Linked DNA regions of Aquabacterium sp. OR-4. The protein of the gene in region 2 binds, or shares a complex with, the protein of the main gene of each other region. Links are inferred from orthologs where the notes say so. Each region holds a gene or a part of one and is shown on either strand. Other genes may lie near its edges.

Region 1 (8,584 bases), 2.0 Mb from region 2 along the record:
GATGGCGCTCGTGGCGCCATGCTGCGGACTGGGCGGCCAAGCTGCTGTGGCACTGCTGTGGCCCTGCTGTGGCCCTGCGGCGGGCCGGGCCGGCGCCCGTGCCGCGCGAGAACGTGTCAGCCGTGGCGGCCGTTGCCGCCGATGATCAGGTTGAACACCTCGCGCAGCAGCCCCAGCTCCACCGGCGCGGCGCCACGCAGTTGCGGCAGGGGCTTGAAGATCGCGCCCGCCGCTTCCAGCAAGGGCTTGGGCGCGTCCTGTGTGGTGAAACGCAGCAGGTGCACACGCACCATGCTGCCATCGGCCGCGCGCACCGATTCAATGAACTTGGGGCTGACCACCACGTCGTCATCGAGCAGGCCCAGCTGCGCCATCGCGGCCTGGCGCACGGCCTCGGCATCGTTGGGCAGATCCCCCTCGGCCGGTGCGGCGCCCTCGGGCAGCGGGCCGGGCCACAGCAGGCTGCCGCCTGGCCAGTGTGCAAACACCAAGGCGGTGCTGTAGCTGTCGAAGTGACACAGGATGGCGCGGTTGCGCAGCAGCAGGTCGGTGGCGGGGGCCGTGGTGGTGGTGGTGAGGGACATGGCGCGCCTTTCAGAAGCCCTGGTCCTTGCGGCCCCAGGGCGTGCTGCCCGGCACCAGCAGGCCCTTGATGCCGGCCTTCTGGATGGCCGCCAGGTCTTTGTAGAACGTGGCCTCGTGCATCAGCGCGCCCCGCGGGCCCAGGATGCCCACGTACTTGGCCACCACATCGACCTCACACACATAGCCGCCACCGCAATCGGTGGTGCTGCGCACATTGCCGTCCCAGTCGATGAAGAAGCCTTCGGGGGTACTCACGGTGTCACTCCTGCCGGTTGGGCCGGGCGCCAAGCTGGTCGCGCGGCCATGCCGTCATTGGAGCAGCAAGGCCTTTTCCGACAGGATTGCTCGCCGGCTGCCGGCCTGCCCCGCACCCAGCACCCTTACCTTGAGCGTTATCAGCTATCGCCCGCACCGGCCGAAGCGCCGTGGGTTCTGGCGTGCCGAGCCCGAGGCCAGGGCCGGCGGCGCGCTCAGCCACGCGCGTCCAGATCCACTTCCACCAGGCCGTCGGCGGTGAGGCGCAACGGGTATTCGTCGAGCGCGCAGCCCTCGGGCCGCAGGCCCTGGCCGTTGCGGCCGTCAAACACCCAGCCGTGCACCGTGCACACCAGCGTGCGGCCGTTGAACTGCGAGTTGTTCACCAGCGATTGCTGCTCGTGCGGGCACACGCCGGCAAAGGCGCGCGGCTGGCCGCCATCGGGCCACACCACCAGCAGCTCCTGGCCCGCCAGCATGAAGGGCACCGATTCGCCTTCACCCAGGTAGCGCTGCTTGCACAGGGTCTGAAACGCCATGGTCATGCTCCTTGCATCAGTCGGGGGTCATGTCGGGCCGCAGCAGCACCTCGGCGGGCTGGCCCGGCGTGCCGGGCAGCAGATCCACGCCGCCCAGCGGCGACAGTCCGCCGTCTTCTTCCAGCAGCACCGGCGCCATGGGCGGCATGGCCGAGAGCAGGTGGATCAGTTGCTGCACTGTCATGAATCCTCCAGGCCGGGGCGCTGCCACGGGCCGATGCAAGGGCCGCGCCAGCCTGGCCGGCTGCTACGCTCGGTGGCTTCGGCCGCCTTGCCGCCTCTTGCCTGTTGTTCGATGACCGCTGCATCCCGCCCCACCCACCGATCACGCGCCGCCGCCCCGGCGCGGGGCCACCGCCTGGCCACCCGGCGTGCACTGGCCGCACTGGCCACGCTGGCCGGCCTGGTGAGCGCCCTGCCCGCCGCCGCCGCCGAACTGAAGCTGCGCCTGCTGGAAACCACCGACCTGCACATGAACCTGCTGGCCTGGGACTACTACCAGGACAAGCCCACCGACGAATACGGCCTGGCACGCACCGCCACGCTGATCAAGGCCGCACGCGCCGAGGCCCGCAACAGCCTGCTGTTCGACAACGGCGACCTGCTGCAGGGCTCGCCGCTGGGCGACTACGTGGCGCGCGTCAAGCCGCTGGCCGCCGGCGCGGTGCACCCGGCCTACAAGGTGCTCAACGCGCTGGGCGTGGACGCCGCCAACATCGGCAACCACGAGTTCAACTTCGGCCTGCCCTTCTTGCGCCAGGCCATCGCCGGCGCGGCGTTTCCGTATGTCAGCGCCAATGTCACGCTCGACGATGGCGACGGCAACCCGGCCAATGACAAGCCCGCCTTCACGCCCTATGTGCTGCTGGAGCGCAGCCTCACCGACGAGACCGGCGCCAAGCGCACGCTCAAGGTCGGCGTGATCGGTTTCGTGCCGCCGCAGATCATGACCTGGGACCGCGCCCAGCTCACCGGCCAGCTCACGGTGCAGGACATCCAGGAAACCGCGCGCCGCTATGTGCCCGAGATGCGCGCCAAGGGTGCCGACCTCGTGGTGGCCATTCCGCACTCGGGCTTCGAGCGTGGCGAGACGCCGCGATTTGCCGAGAACTCGGTGGCCCGCTTGTCCGAGATCGCCGGCATCGACGCCATCCTGTTCGGCCATTCGCATGGCGAGTTCCCCAGCCGTTTCTTCGCCAACCACGCGAAGGTGGATCTGGCCCGCGGCACGATCAACGGCGTGCCGGCGGTGATGCCCGGCCGCTGGGGCGATCACCTGGGCGTGATCGACCTGGTGCTCGACGACAGCTCGGGCGCCTGGAAGATCAAGGACAGCCGCGCCGAGATCCGCGCCATCCGCGACCGTGCCACGCGCAAGCCGCTGGTCGAGGCCGATCCGATGGTGGCGCAGCTGGTGGCCGCCGAGCACGAGGCCACGCTGCGTTATGTGCGCGGCGAGGTGGCGCGCAGCACGGCGCCGATCACCAGCTTTTTTGCCCAGGTGGCCGACGACCCCTCGGTGCAGCTGGTGAACAACGCGCAGATCGCCTACGCGAAGCGCGCGCTGGCCGGCACCGAACACGAAGGCCTGCCCATCGTCTCGGCCGCCGCGCCCTTCAAGTCGGGCGGCCGCATGGGCTGGAGCTACTACACCGAGATCCCGGCCGGCACGCTGTCGATCCGCCACATCGCCGATCTCTACATCTACCCCAACACCATCAAGGCGGTCAGGCTCAGCGGCGCCCAGGTGCGTGAATGGCTGGAGATGTCGGCCGGTGCCTTTCGCCGCATCGATGCCGCCGGCCCGGCCGAACAGGCGCTGATCGACGAACGCTTCGTGCCCTACAACTTCGACATGATCGACGGCCTGAGCTACCGCATCGATGTCACCCAGCCTGCGCGTTATGACCTGGCCGGCAAGCTGGTGGCGCCCGAGGCGCGGCGCATCGTCGACCTGCGCCACCAGGGCCAGCCGGTGAAGGACGATGCGCCCTTCATCGTGGTGACCAACAACTACCGCGCCGCCGGCGGCGGCAGCTTTCCGGGCCTGGACGGTCGCCAGATCGTGATGGACAGCGCCGACGAGAACCGCGAGGCCGTGGCCCAGTACCTGCGCTCTGCCGGCACGCTGGACCCCAGCGCCGACGGCAACTGGCGCATCCAGCCGGTGCCGGGCGTCAAGCTGCGCTTCAGCTCCAGCGCCGCCGCCATCGCCCAGCTGCCGCGCACGCCGCAGGTGCGCCTGGTCAAGGACAACGGCGACGGCTCGGCGCTGTTCGAGCTGGCGAACTGAACGCCGCGGCCCTTACCCCATCTCCGGCGCAATCGCCTCCGCCCAGTCATACAGCGCACCCAGGATGTCCTGCGCGCGCTCGTCCTCGCCGGCCTGCTCGCCCAGGGTGTCGATACGGGCCATGAAGTCGGCCACGGTCAGCACGCCACCCAGGCCTTCGTGCAGGCGGGCGCTGCAGTGCGCGGCCCAGCGCTGGCGCTCGGCGTCGGCCAGCGTGTCGGGCCAGTTGCGGGCGCGGTAGCGAAACAGCAGCTCGTCGAGCCGGCCGTCCTCGAAGGCCGGGTGTTTGCCGGCCAGCGCCGCGCCGTCCAGCCCGCGCAGGCGCTCCAGCGTGCGTCGGTCGCCCGGGCCGATGAAGCCGCCGTAGAGGTCTTCGTCCACATCCGGCGCCTGCGCCGGTGCCGGCCGGGCGAACACCTGGCTCCAGGGCACGCCGGCCAGCGCGGCCGCATGCGCCTGGGCCCAGGCGGCGCGCTGCAGGCCGGTGTCGAGATCGAGGCCCCAATGCGCGGCGCGCGCGGCCGGCAGGGTCTTGAGGTTGCCGATGACCACCGGGCTCTTGTTGACATGGATGGTCTTGACCGGCAGCCGCGCCAGACCCTCGGGCAGCTGGTCGGCGCGGGTGAACATGCGCAGGCGCAGCGTCTCGACATCCAGCGCCGGCAGTTCGGCCGGATCGGCCGACAGGTCCCACACGATCAGCTCGTTCTTGTTGGTCGGGTGCACGCCCAGCGGCCACACCAGGGCCAGGCAGCCGCGCTCGGTGCCGTACATGCCCGACAGGTGCAGAAAGGGCTTGCCCAGGCCGATCTCGGCCCACACCGCGTCTTTCTTGCGCAGCTTCAGGCAGAAGTCCCACAGCCGCGGCTGGCGCTCGCGCAGCAGCCGGGCCAGCGCGATGGTGGCGCGCACGTCGCTCAGCGCATCGTGGGCGCTGTCGTGCGCCAGGCCGTTGGCCACGGTGAGGTGCTCGAGCTTGAAGCTGGGCCGGCCGTCGTCGTGCTTCGGCCATTCGATGCCCTCGGGCCGCAGTGCCCAGGCGCAGCGCACGGTGTCCAGCAGGTCCCAGCGGCCGCAGCCGTTCTGCCACTCGCGGCCGTAGGGGTCGATCAGGTTGCGCCAGAACAGGTGGCGCGTGACCTCGTCGTCGAAGCGGATGGTGTTGTAGCCCACGCCCACCGTGCCGGGTGCGGCCAGCGCGTCGTGGATCTGCGCGGCAAAGGCCTGCTCGGTCACGCCGCGCTCGGCACACTGCTGCGGCGTGATGCCGGTGAGCAGGCAGCTCTCGGGGTCGGGCAGGGTGTCGTGCGGCGGCTGGCAGAACAACTCGAGCGGCGGGCCCACTTCATTGAGCGCGGCATCGGTGCGGATGCCGGCAAACTGCGCTGGCCGGTCACGGCGCGGCACGCGGCCGAAGGTCTCGTAGTCGTGCCAGAAGAATGTGAAATCGCGGGTCGTGTCGCTCATGCCGGCACGATACGCGATGTGCGGCCCGGATCGCGCCCGGGCCGCCGGCCTGCCGGCCTGCCGCCTACTTGCGGCGCGTGGCCCGGGGGCTGTCGTCGGACGGCTCGGCAGCGCCCTGGCGCAGCGCATCGGCCATGCCGATCAACACGCCGCTGGCCAGCGCGGCATAGCTCTCGGCCAGGGTTTGCGCCGCCTTCAGGCCGGCGGCGCGGGTCTCGCGCATGGCGGTCTGCATCTGCGCGAGCTGGTTCTCGAGCTGCTCGGTGGCGGCGCCGGCGCGGGCGCCGGTCTGCGTGGCACCGGGGGCCAGCTTGTCCATCACCTGCTGCCAGGGGCCGGCCAGGCCTTCACCGGCGGCGCCGGTGGCCTTCTTCACGGCGCCGAAGAGCTGGTCTTCCATCTTCTCCAGATCGCCCAGGGCCTTCTTGAGCTGGGTTTCGCGCAGGTCGACGCCGCGGTCGACGAACTGCTGCAGCGCCACGCGGTTGGCTTCCACCGCCTTGAGCAGCGCGTCGTCCATGCCGGCCACCGCGGTGTCGAGCATCTTCTCCACCTGGGCCGGGGCGGCGGGGTTTTGCGCCGCGCCCGCGCTGGCCGCCTGGGCCACCGTGTCGAGCACCTTGCGGATGTTCTTCAGGCTCAGCTCACGGCCCTGCAGGGCGCGCAAGGTGCTGTCGTAGACCGCCTGGCGCAGCTGCGTGGTCTGCTTGGCGCTGGCACTGGCAAACATCTCGGCCAGGGCTTGCGGATCGACGCCGGACTTCATCATCGGTAGCCTCCTCGGGGTTCACGGGTGGATGCGTGGCAGGCGCCACGGCAACGGCCATGGTGCCACGGCCGGCCGGCGCCAGGCTGACAAGCGGCACCCCGTGCCCACCAGCGCCGGCGGGTGGTGGTGACAGGTGACGGCGGGCGGTGGCCGCCGGGGCTCAGCGCCCGCGCCAGACCTGGCGCAGGTCGTCGGCATCGACCTGCAGCTTGACGAACACCTCGTTGCCGCGCGACACGCCCTGCACCGTGGGCAGGCCCTGGCGGCTGCGGCTGGCGCCCAGGTACAGCACCGTGCCGGCCGAGCGCCGCCAGGCGTAGGTGAGCGAGCCGGTGCTGCCCACATCGCGCTGCGCCGCCACGCCGGGCTCGGCCAGGCGGTCGAGCGAACTGCGCTGCCAGATCGCGCGCAGGGTCTGGTGGGCGTCGAAGTGCCACACCGCCAGCAGCTGGCCGGCGGTTTCGCGGTAGGTGCGGCGGCCGTCGCGCTCGAGCCAGGCGGCGTAGACGCTGGGCTCGAACTCAAGCCGCGCCAGCGGCCGCATGGTGAGCGTGACGCTGCCGTTTGCGCCCGGGCGCACCACGCCGGCCTGCATGTCGGCCAGCCGGCCCCATTGCCATTCGGTGCTCAGCAGCGGCGCCCAGGTGGCGGGCGTGAACACCGCCTCCAGCTGCCAGAAGCGCGGGCGCAGCCAGGGCGCACCGTCCGCGGTGCGAACGCCTTCGCCACCATGCCAGTACAGCGAGGCCTCGAGGTTGTGCGCGCCGGTGAGCCACACGCCGGGGCTGAGCGCGCTGCTCACCCGCTGGCCGGCCTGGCGGGCGCGCAGCGTCTCGCCCTCGAGGTTGAACCAGAACTCGTTGAACGGCCCCAGACCGTGCCAGCCATAGGCCACGCGGCCGCTGAGCTCGGTGACATCGTTCTGGTTGACGAAGCCGGTGTCGTCGCGAAAGCCGGCGCTGATGTCGTCCACGCCCAGATCGGCCTCGTAGTCGGGCTGCTGCAGGTAGAACTTGAGATGCGCGCGGTGGCCGCGCCGCGTGGCGCCGTGCTGCAGGCCGCCCTGGCCATCGGGCTGGGCGCTGGTGCTCGAGCCCAGCAGCTGCGCACGTGCACGCCAGGCGTCGTCGATCTGCCAGGCCACGTCGGGGCCCAGCACCTGGTTGTCGCCACGGCCGCCCTCGTAGCGGCGCGCTGCCGCCAGCGCGCCCCACTGCAGCGCGCCACCATCGGCCCGCACCCGCGCCGCCAGCACGCGCGAGGCCGGCTGCTCGGCAAAGTCGGTGCCAAAGGCGCCGGGCAGCAGCACGTAGCCGCCGCCGCGGTCGTCGATGGCAAAGGCGCTGCCGGCCAGGCGCGCACCGCGCCAGGTGGCGCGCAGGCCGCCGCGCGGCTCGGTCAGGCTGCGGGTGTACAGCGCCTCGGTGGGCGAACGCAGCAGGTCGCTCGATTCATAGAAGAACGGCCGCTTCTCGGGAAACGACAGTGCGAACCGGGTGTTGCCGGCCAGCTGCGGCACGTCGAGCGCCACCTGCGAGAAATCGGGGTTCAGCGTGGCGTCAACCACCAGCTCGGGCAGCGGCCGCCACTTCACATCGAGCGTGGCCTCCAGCCGGCTGCGCTGCTGCGTGGGCTCGCCGGCCGGCTGCTGGCGCTCGCGCCGCCAGGTCAGGCTGGGCCGCAGCGTGAGGAACTGGTGCTGCTCGGGCAGCACCAGGCCTTGCAGTGGCTGCAGCGCGGCAATGAAGCTGGGCGCCTCGCGCGGGATCAGCACCGAGGTGTTGAAGTAGAACTGCTCGCGCGGGATGCGCCGCGCAACCATGATGCGCCAGGGCCCGTCGTGCTCGTGCGTGAAGCGCAGGCTGGCGAACGGGATGCGCAGCACCGCCGTCCAGCCCTGGGCATCGCGTTGCGCGGCGCCTTCCCAGTCGAAATCGGGGGCGAAATCCTCGTTGTCGTCCGACGCGGTGTGCATGCCGTCGGCAGTGCTGCCGGCGGCATTGACGCGGAAGAACTGCGCCGATTGCCGCGCGCCGATGGCATCGAGGTAGACGGCCACGAAGTCCTGCGTGCGGTTCACGCCGTCGTGGCGCACCAGCGGCGCGCGGATGGCCTGCGGCTGGGTGTCGAAGCTGCGCACGCCCACGTAGATGGCCTGGCTGTCGAACAGCACCCGGGCCTCGGTGCGCTGGGCCGGCGGCTTGCCGGTGACCGGCGCCTTCTCGACAAAATCGCGGTGCGCCGTGGCGCGCTGCCAGGCCGGGTGCTCGAGGCTGCCGTCGAGGGGGATGCGCTCGCCCGGCGCCAGCCGGTGCGCCTGCAGGGCCAGCGCGCCCATCTCGGCGGCTGCGGCCGGGCGGGCCCCGGGTGGCGGCGCCCCCGAGGCGGCCCCGGCGCTGGACGCCGCACCGGCCGTTGCGGTGGCACCCGCGTCTGGCGCGGCCTGTCCACCCAGTTGCACCAGGGCCAGCGCGCCAGCCGCGCCCAGCCCTGCCCAGCGGCGCCAGCGTCGGGCGCCCAGTTGAATGTTTTCTCCCATGACAACGATTGTGCCGGCAGGCGGCGTGCCGGCCAGAACCCGTTGCCACGCAGCGCGCGAATGGCGGCGCGGCGGCCGCTTCAGGCGTGGGGGTGCGGCAACGCGGCGTCGGGCAGCGCGGCGGGGCCAGTGGCCCC
Region 2 (8,467 bases):
TCGGCTTCTAGGCACGGGCAGGCCGGGTGCGTGATGTCTGGCCGAACAAGGCCATCGCGCCCCGCCAGTTCAGCCCATCGGCGGGATCGGCAGTGCGTAAGCTGTCGATCCCATGAACACCCACCGCGCAGCGCCGATGTCGGCCGAACCCCGCGATGCCCGAGAGGCCCGCGAGGTCTGGCCCGACACGACCCCGATGCCGCTGGAGCCGGATTCGTTGTCTCCGGCGCCCATCGACGGCCTGGACGTCAACGAACTCGACAGCGAGACGGTGTTCGACCGCCTGTTCGGCAGCCTGCCACTGCCCGCGTCCCGACGGCGCTAGGCGGGCGCCGCAGCGCGCGGCCCCAGCCTCTCAGCCCACGGCGAAGGGCCGCACGCCCAGCAGCGCCGCATGGCCCCAGAAGGCCAGAGCGGCCCAGGCCAGCACACCCACCGCCACGGTAGTCAGCGTGCCGGCGGTCGTGGCGGCCGCTGCCACCGTGCCGGCCGCGCGATCACGCCGGCGCGCCGAACGAAAGCAGGCCACCGCCCACAGCAAGAAGCCGCCAAACAGCAGCAGGTCGGCCAGCGTGTGGTTGGCCAGCAGATGGGCCAGTGCCCACACCTTGACGGCCAGCACCATCGGGTGCTGCAGGCGGGCCTTGAGCGCATTGCGCGGCACATACGCGGCCGCCAGCAGCAGCATCGACACCAGCATCAGCAGGCCGGCGAGGTGGCGTGTCCACAGCGGCGGTGACCACAGCGGCACCGGCGCCAGGCGCGCCTGGCCGTAGCCCCACACGATCAGCGCAAAGCCGGCCAGCGACAGCAGCGTGTACAGGCCCTTCCAGCGCTGCGCACCCAGGCGCGCCACCATGCCGCTGCGCCAGTCGTCGGCCACGATGCGCACCGAGTGCAGGCCCAGAAACAGCAGCAGGCCGAAGATCAGTGCAGTCATGTCGCGTCGCGCTCCGTGGCGGTGGGCAGGGCACGCGCGCCTGGCCGTGGCCAGGCCCGGTGGGTTATTTGCGGGCCGGGCTCTTCAGGTACAGGGTCCACAGCCGGGCCAGCTCGGCCGTGCCGTCGCTGCCCTTGACCTGGGCAAAGCTGTTCAGCGCCTCGGCCACCTTGCCGGCGCGCCACTGCACCACGCCCAGGTGCAGCAGGGCGTCGTCGGGCTGGCGCAGGCCGCCCTTGGCCTGGCCCTGGGCCATCACGGCCAGCGCCTTGTCGTGCTGGCCGGCACCCGACAGCGCCATGCCCAGGGCAAAGGGCACGTTGCCGTCCTTGGCGTTGCGGGCGGCGGTTTCGGCGTCGTTCAGGCTGCCGCGGTCGGCCGCGGCCGCCTTGGTGGCGGCCTCGCGCAGCTTGCGGTCGGCGGCGGCGTTGGCGTCCTTGCCCAGCACGCCGCTGTTGAAGCCCTCGTCCAGCAGCTTCTGCGCCTCGGCCGGCAGGCCCACCTGGTTGGCGCGAAAGGCCATGTCGCCCAGCTCGCCGGCCGGCAGCGGCAGGCCCACCGCCATCTTCAGGCGGTAGACGTCCAGGCGCAGGCGCTCGTCGGCAAAGCCCGGGCGCTGGTGGGTGCGCACGATCAGCTCGTTCCAGAAATCGGTCTTGCCGGTGGTGCTGGCCAGCTTGCCCAGCGTGGCCAGGTAGCCGGCGTCGTCCTTCAAGGCACCGTGCGCCAGCGCCAGGCGGCTCAGCAGCGCCTCGCCAGGCACGCGGCCGGCGGCCTCTTCGGCCTGCACCAGCGCACCAAACTCGCGCACCGCACCGGCCTGGTCACCGGTTTCGGCCAGCAGGCGCGGGTACAGCTCGCGCAGCTCGGGGCTGTTGCCGCCGTTGGCCACGTAGACCGGGTAGCGCTTGACGGCCAGCGCAAACTGCTTTTCCTGCACGGCCAGGCGGATCAGCGCCTCGTTGAGCGAGCGGCGCTCGGCCTCGGGCACGAACTCGCTGTCGATCACGCCCTGCAGCGTCTGCATCGCCAGCGCGCGCTCGCCCTTGCCGCTGGCGGCGGCCAGGCGGAAGCGGGCGACGATGTAGCGCTCGTACGGCGTGAGGCCGGCGATGGCCTCCACCGTCACCAGCTTGTCCAGCGCCTCCTGGTGCTTGCCGGCCTTCAGCGCCTCTTGCGCCTCCTGCAGGGGCTTGGCGGTCTCGGGGCGCACGGTGGGCCCCGAGGCGGCGGGCGCGGCCGCTGCAGCAGCCTGCTGGGCCAGGGCCGGCGCAGTGCCGCCGGCGGCCAGCGCCGTCAGCGTGGCCAGGGTCAGGGCGCGCAGCGCGCGGCGCGTGGAAACGGTATGGCGGATCGGCAAGCGGGCACCCCGTAAGGCGGTGAAGAACGAAGGCGGGAGTGTAGTCAGCCCGCGTGACGCAGCCCACCCACCGGGTTACCAGCGGGTTTCAGGCGGTATCGGGTGTGGGGGAGGGCGGGTGGACTCGCGTCCACGCGAGGCCGGGTGCCCCAGCTTCACAGAGGCGTGATGCCCGCAATCGCCCAGTCGCCGCCCACCGGGCGCACCAGGTGCCACAGCTCGGCAAAGGGCGTGGCGCCGGCGTCGGCCTGTTCGCGGATCAGGCCGCTGTAGCGCACGCTCACCACGTCCTGGCCCATGCCGTCGCGGGTGGTGTCGGCAATCTCGGCATCGAGCTGCACCACGTCGGTCTGCTGCGTGCTGGCGCCGCGCTCTTGCAGGTCAAGGCGCAGCGAGGCAAACAGCTCGGGCGTGGTGAACTTGCGCAGATCGTCCACATTGCCGGCGTCGTTGGCGGCCTGCAGGCGGATGAACACCATCTTGGCCAGGCGCAGGAAGTCGTCGCGGTCGATGCCCTCGGGCAGCGCCGGCCCGGCCATCGCCGCCAGCGCCGCGGCGCCGGTCTGCAGCGCAGCGGCGCCCGACGATCCGGCCTCGGCGGTGGCGCCTGTCGGCGTGCCCAGGCTGCTGCGCTCGGTCAGGGTGGCGGCTTGCTGCGGCTGGGCTGTTGGCTGCTGCACCGGCGCGGCGCGCAGGTGGCCGCCGGCCCCGGCCGCGGCACCGGCCAGGCCCATCTGACCCATCTGACCCATCGGCGTGGTGGCCGGCTGGCCCTTGCGCGCCAGGCGGCCCATCACAAAGCGCAGCAGCACCACGGCGGCCACCGCCAGCAGCGCGATCATCACGAAGTTGGCCAGGCCTTCGCCCATGCCGAAATGGCTGAACAGCGCCGCCAGGCCGATGCCGGCGGCCAGGCCCGCCAGCGGGCCCATCCACGAGCGCTTGGCGGGCGCCGCCGCGGCCGCCGCGGTGGCGCCGGCCATGGCCGGTGCGGCCTGCTGGCCGGCAGGCTGGGCGCCAGGGGCCTGGGCCGGGGTGGGCGGCGTGGCCGACTTGGCCGGCGCCGCGGGCATCTGGCGTTGCAGCCCGGCGGCCTTGCCACCACCCAGGCGCTTGGCCTCGGCCAGGTGCGGGGCCACGCCCAGGGAACCGATGGTCACGGCCATCGCCAACGTCAGCAGCAGTTTTTTCATGCGCAAGGTCTCCATGCGGTATCCGGGCATCGGCGCGCGGCGCGCGCGTGTCCGGCTGGCGATTGTGAGCCCCGCCGGTGCCCGATGGTTCCGTGCCCGGCAAGCGGCGGGTGTGTGTTCTGTCGCGCCAGCGACAGGCCGGCGTGGCGCAAGCCCGGGTGGTCAGGTGCCGGCCAGCGCGGCAGCATCGCCCGCATCCATCACCACCCGGGGAGCCGCCTGCATGACCCTCCACGCCACCCCGTCCGGGGCCGCGCCCAGTTCCGGCACCGGTGCCGAGCCTGGCGCCCGCCCGCGCTGGCTGCGCCGCCCCGAGGGCTCGACCTGGGGCGACTTCGGCCCCGACGACCAGCTGGGCCGCCTGAACCTGATCACGCCCGAGCGCCGCCGCGCTGCGGTGGCCGAGGTGCGCGAGGGCCTGGCCTTCGGCCTGAGCGTGCCGCTGGACTATCCCGGCGGCTCGCTGCTCAACCCGCGCCGCAAGCCGCCGCAGCTGCGCCCCACGGCGCTGAACGGCACGCCGTTCATGAATCAGCCGCTGTCGCTGGTGGTCGAGCGCGCCACCGACGTGATCTGCGACGACCAGGTCACCCTGAGCCTGCAATACAGCACCCAGTGGGACAGCTTTGCCCATGTGGGCAGCTGGTTCGACGCCGATGGCGACGGCGAGCCCGAGAAGGTCTACTACAACGGCTATCGCGCCCACGAGCACATCGTGGGCCCGGGCGACCGCCTGCTGGCGGCCTGCGGCTGCGGCGAGGACGGCTCGTACGCCCGCGCGCTGGGCATCGCCAACTTTGCCGAAAACCCCATCCAGGGCCGCGGCGTGCTGGTGGATCTGGCGGCGCACTGCGGCCGCGAGCGGGTGTTCGTCGACCACGCCCGGCTGATGCGCATCCTGGCCGATGACGGCGTGGTGGTCGAGCCGGGCGATCTGCTGCTGATCCACACCGGCTTTGCCGAGGCCGTGCTCGAGATGCAGCGCGAGCCCGACGCCCAGGTGCTGCACCACGCCTGCGCGGTGCTGGACGGTCGCGATCCGGCGCTGCTGCAGTGGATCAGCGACAGCGGCGTGGCCGCGCTGTGCGCCGACAACTACGCGGTGGAGGGCTACCCCGCGCGCGACGTGCCGGGCCTGCGCGCGGCGCTGCCGCTGCATGAGCACTGCCTGTTCAAGCTGGGCGTGCCGCTGGGCGAGCTGTGGCGGCTGGGCGAGCTGGCCACCTGGCTGCGTGCCAACGGCCGCTCGCGCTGCCTGCTCACCGCACCGCCCCTGTGCCTGCCGGGGGCCGTGGGCTCGCCGGTGACGCCGGTGGCCACGGTGTGAGCCAGATGTGGCGCCGCAGGCCGGTGTAGCGATCCTGGCTACTGCGGTGGCAACTGCACTGCCAGGTAGGCTTGATGGGGGTGCTTTTCCGTCTCTGGATACTTCAGCGCCAGTTGTCCTGCTTCTCTCATCGGCTTGAGGTGCTCGCGCCGGAGTTCCCCTGGGTCGCGGCCGCCCAGAAGGCGTGCCAGATCGCTGGCGGTGTACGGCCGCAGACGGCACAGGTCCAGGATCAACGCCCGCACGATGGCCTGACGAGGCTTCTTGCCTGCCGCAAGGATGCGCTGATGCAAGGCAGGCGGAATCTCCATCTGCTGCGCAGGTGGGGATAGCGCGGCAGGCATAGGGTGATTCGCCGAAACCCCAGATGCTGGTCTCTGACCTTGTGGGGATTCCGCACCAATGTCCAGGGCGAGCTGGGCGGGCGGGTCCATCTGTCGGGCAGCAGAAGCGGTCAGCACATAGTAGGTTCGGCTTCCAGAGCCTTCCTTCTCGAGCAGTCCCCGGTCGCGCAGGCGGCGCAACACCTGGCTGGCAGCCAAGGTGTCAAGTCCACAGAAATCACGGCAGGCGCTGTTGTCTACTGCGCTGGTTCCACGTGCGTAGATCAGCACCTTGGCCTCGTCGGCGCTGATCACTGTGCCTGCAAAGCCGCGCAGCCAGGCGTGATCGTCCTCGGTGAGCAGGTTGTGCAGGAACAGGGTCACCCTGAAATCGTTGGCCTGTCGGTCCGAATGAAATTCCGGTGCTGACAGCCCCGCTTTCGCCGCCAAGCGACGCATGGCGCGAACTCCTGTGCCCATGGCTTCGGCCAGGTGCAAATCGTGCAGCACCGCGGCGATGACGGGGTTGCGCAGTCGCGAGCCCGGCGTCCCCAGGCTCGAAGGGTCCTTGAGCGAGTAGCCGACGTTGCGCACCTTGATGCGGTTGCTGAAGCGAATGATCTGGGTGGGGCTGTGCACGGTGTAGCTGTGCGGTGCATGGCTGCGTTCGCCAACGCCTCGCGGATGACCTTGCGCGGCAGGATGGGCTCCTGAACGCTCTGCAGCTGACCTTCCGGAAGCCGAAACCCCTTGGGCAGTTCGTCGATGATGCTGGCCTCGGCCTGGGGCAGTGCCAACAGCAAAGGCTTGCGAATGTCGACGGACTGGAACCTGTTCTCGGGGTCTTCCACCCATTCATTGCCTGGCACACGGACGTAGTCGATCCGCAAGGCAGGCAGCAGTCGACGGAGCGCCAGTGGCTTGCCAAACAGCACGATGCCGGCCAAGGTGGGCTGCAGTTGCCCATCCACCCGGCGCGACATGCCCAAAGCTTCGAGCATGTCGTGGTCACCGTACTCCAGTACCTCCGCCTGAGGGTTGAAGCGTGCGCGGTCACGCCGGTACACGGCGATGGCGGCCGGGTCGAAGTCATCCATCCGAGCGTCGGGCAACACGCTGGCATCCGGGCTGTGGCTGGGTTGGCTCTCGCCGCGCAGCACCCACAGGTCTTCATCCACGCAATGCTGGTCAGTGCTGGCAATGCGCCGGTAGGCGCCGCGAGGCAGGCCCGTTGCCTTGAGATAGACCGGCTTGTGCGTGACGTCGGCTTCGGCAACATGCACGATCAGCACGACCCGCCCGTCCACCACCTCGATCTGCATCTCCGGCCTCAGGGTGACACTGAGCATGCTGGCGCATTGGCTGGCCAGATCGCGCTGAACTTTGTCGGGATCGGAAAGACCCGTGGCGCTGTAGACGGTATCGCCCTTGTCGTTGACCGACCAATCCACCCCCAGCAGCAGATAGCCGCCGTCCAGGCCGGGCTCGTTGGCAAACGCGATGACCGTCTGCATGACCGACTTGCCCAACTCGCTGGCACGCTTGGCTTCAATTCGCGTGGACTCGTCCACCGCATTGAGCTCTTCCAGAAGATCGGCCGCGTGACGCATGAGAAGGCGATCAGGGTTCGATGCTGAAAATGAAAAAACCCTAAGCGACAAGCACTTAGGGCTCTTTCTTTACCGTCTGCGGACAGGTAGATCCTAGAACGGAATGTCGTCGTCCATGTCGTCGAAGCCGGTGCTCGACTTCGGCGCCGGGCGCTGCGCGGCGGCCGGCGCGCGCGGCGGCGGGGCGCTGCGGCGCGGGGCCGGGGCGGGTGCGGCGCCCATGTCGCCGTAGTCGTCTTCGCCACCGCCACCGCCACCGCCGCCGCCGGAGGGGGCACCGCGGCCCATGCCGCCGCCGCCGCCGCCCATGCCGCCTTCTTCACGGCCGCCCAGCAGCTGCATCTGGTCGGCAAAGATCTCGGTGGTGAACTTCTCCACGCCGTCCTTGTCGGTCCACTTGCGCGTCTTCAGGCGGCCTTCCACGTACACCGGGCGGCCCTTCTTGAGGTATTCGCCGGCAATCTCGGCCAGGCGGTCGAAGAACACCACGCGGTGCCATTCGGTTTCTTCCTGGCGCTCGCCGCTGTCCTTGCTTTTCCAGTTGCGCGTGGTGGCAAGGCTCACGTTGCACACCGCGCTGCCGCTGGGCGTGTAGCGCACCTCGGGGTCGCGACCCAGGTTGCCGATGAGAATGACTTTGTTGACCGAGGCCATGGCCGGTGCTCCTGCTGCGCGGACTGCAATGGGGGGAAGGGGCGTGATTGTCCCTGAATTGCCATCTTAGCCACCCGGGCCGGCGGCGGGTCGTGCGCGCTGGCGTCTCGCGGGGGGTGGCGAGGGGGTGGCGTGGGGGATGATGGCCGCCTTTCGGTGGCGTGGGCCGCGGCTGGCGGGCTGGGGTCGTTACCATCCCGTCCCGATGCCCACCTCGCGCGCTGCCGACCCCTCCGACCCCGGTCACACCGATCCCTTGCACATCCTGCAGCAGGTGTTCGGCTACACCGCCTTTCGCGGCCAGCAGGCGGCCATCGTGGCGCAGGTGGCACAGGGCGGCGACGCGCTGGTGCTGATGCCCACCGGCGGCGGCAAGAGCCTGTGCTATCAGGTGCCGGCCATCGCCCGCCACCGCGCCGGCCTGGGCGTGACCGTGGTGGTGAGCCCGCTGATCGCGCTGATGCACGACCAGGTGGGCGCGCTCGATGAGCTGGGTGTGTCCGCGGCCTTCTTGAACAGCACGCTCGATGGCGACGAGGCGCGCCGCGTCGAGCGCGAGCTGCTGGCCGGCCGCCTGGTGCTGCTGTATGCGGCGCCCGAGCGCATCCTCACGCCGCGCTTTCTGGCGATGCTCGATTCGCTGCACGAGCGCGGCTGCTTCAGCCTGCTGGCCATCGACGAGGCGCACTGCGTCAGCCAGTGGGGGCATGACTTCCGCGAGGAGTATCTGGGCCTGTCCCAGCTGCACGAGCGCTACCCCACGGTGCCGCGGCTGGCGCTCACCGCCACCGCCGACGACCACACCCGCGCCGACATCGTGGCCCGGCTGGCGCTCGAATCGGCCGAGCTGTTCATCAGCAGCTTCGACCGGCCCAACATCCGCTACACCATCGTCGAAAAGGACGACGCCCGCAAGCAGCTGCTGCGCCTGGTGCGCGACGAGCACGAGGGCGATGCCGGCGTGGTGTATTGCCAGAGCCGCAAGAAGGTGGAGGACACCGCCGCCTGGCTGGCCGCCGAGGGCATCCAGGCGTTGCCGTACCACGCCGGTCTGGACACC

What was found.
Region 1: the proteins of ssb (region 2) and sbcB are in contact, whole or in part, in a crystal structure (PDB 3C94), measured with the Escherichia coli proteins. The link is inferred for Aquabacterium sp. OR-4 from one-to-one orthologs.

The regions. Positions count from the first base shown.
Region 1 is NZ_JAOCQD020000001.1:2,459,416-2,467,999, forward strand. What follows is about bases 2,913-5,869. They hold sbcB (exodeoxyribonuclease I), read right to left. Parts: upstream 5,140-5,869; coding sequence 3,685-5,139; downstream 2,913-3,684. Other genes in these bases: N4G63_RS10630 (bifunctional 2',3'-cyclic-nucleotide 2'-phosphodiesterase/3'-nucleotidase), read left to right, coding at 2,913-3,672; N4G63_RS10640 (DUF6781 family protein), read right to left, coding at 5,204-5,869. In the rest of the region: N4G63_RS10610 (hypothetical protein), read right to left, coding at 117-584; N4G63_RS10615 (hypothetical protein), read right to left, coding at 595-840; N4G63_RS10620 (Rieske 2Fe-2S domain-containing protein), read right to left, coding at 1,056-1,379; N4G63_RS10625 (hypothetical protein), read right to left, coding at 1,396-1,563; more of N4G63_RS10630, read left to right, coding at 1,675-2,912; more of N4G63_RS10640, read right to left, coding at 5,870-5,908; N4G63_RS10645 (DUF5916 domain-containing protein), read right to left, coding at 6,069-8,447; N4G63_RS10650 (hypothetical protein), read right to left, coding at 8,528-8,584. UniProt on the Escherichia coli protein: Degrades single-stranded DNA (ssDNA) in a highly processive manner.
Region 2 is NZ_JAOCQD020000001.1:415,080-423,546, forward strand. Bases 5,628-8,467 are described here. They hold ssb (single-stranded DNA-binding protein), read right to left. Parts: upstream 7,408-8,467; coding sequence 6,847-7,407; downstream 5,628-6,846. Other genes in these bases: recQ (DNA helicase RecQ), read left to right, coding at 7,613-8,467. Also shown: N4G63_RS01655 (TonB-dependent receptor), read left to right, coding at 1-11; N4G63_RS01660 (hypothetical protein), read left to right, coding at 113-325; N4G63_RS01665 (NnrU family protein), read right to left, coding at 356-940; N4G63_RS01670 (hypothetical protein), read right to left, coding at 1,005-2,300; N4G63_RS01675 (Tim44 domain-containing protein), read right to left, coding at 2,456-3,493; N4G63_RS01680 (cyclase family protein), read left to right, coding at 3,717-4,820; N4G63_RS01685 (hypothetical protein), read right to left, coding at 4,859-5,527. UniProt on the Escherichia coli protein: Plays an important role in DNA replication, recombination and repair. Binds to ssDNA and to an array of partner proteins to recruit them to their sites of action during DNA metabolism. Acts as a sliding platform that migrates on DNA via reptation.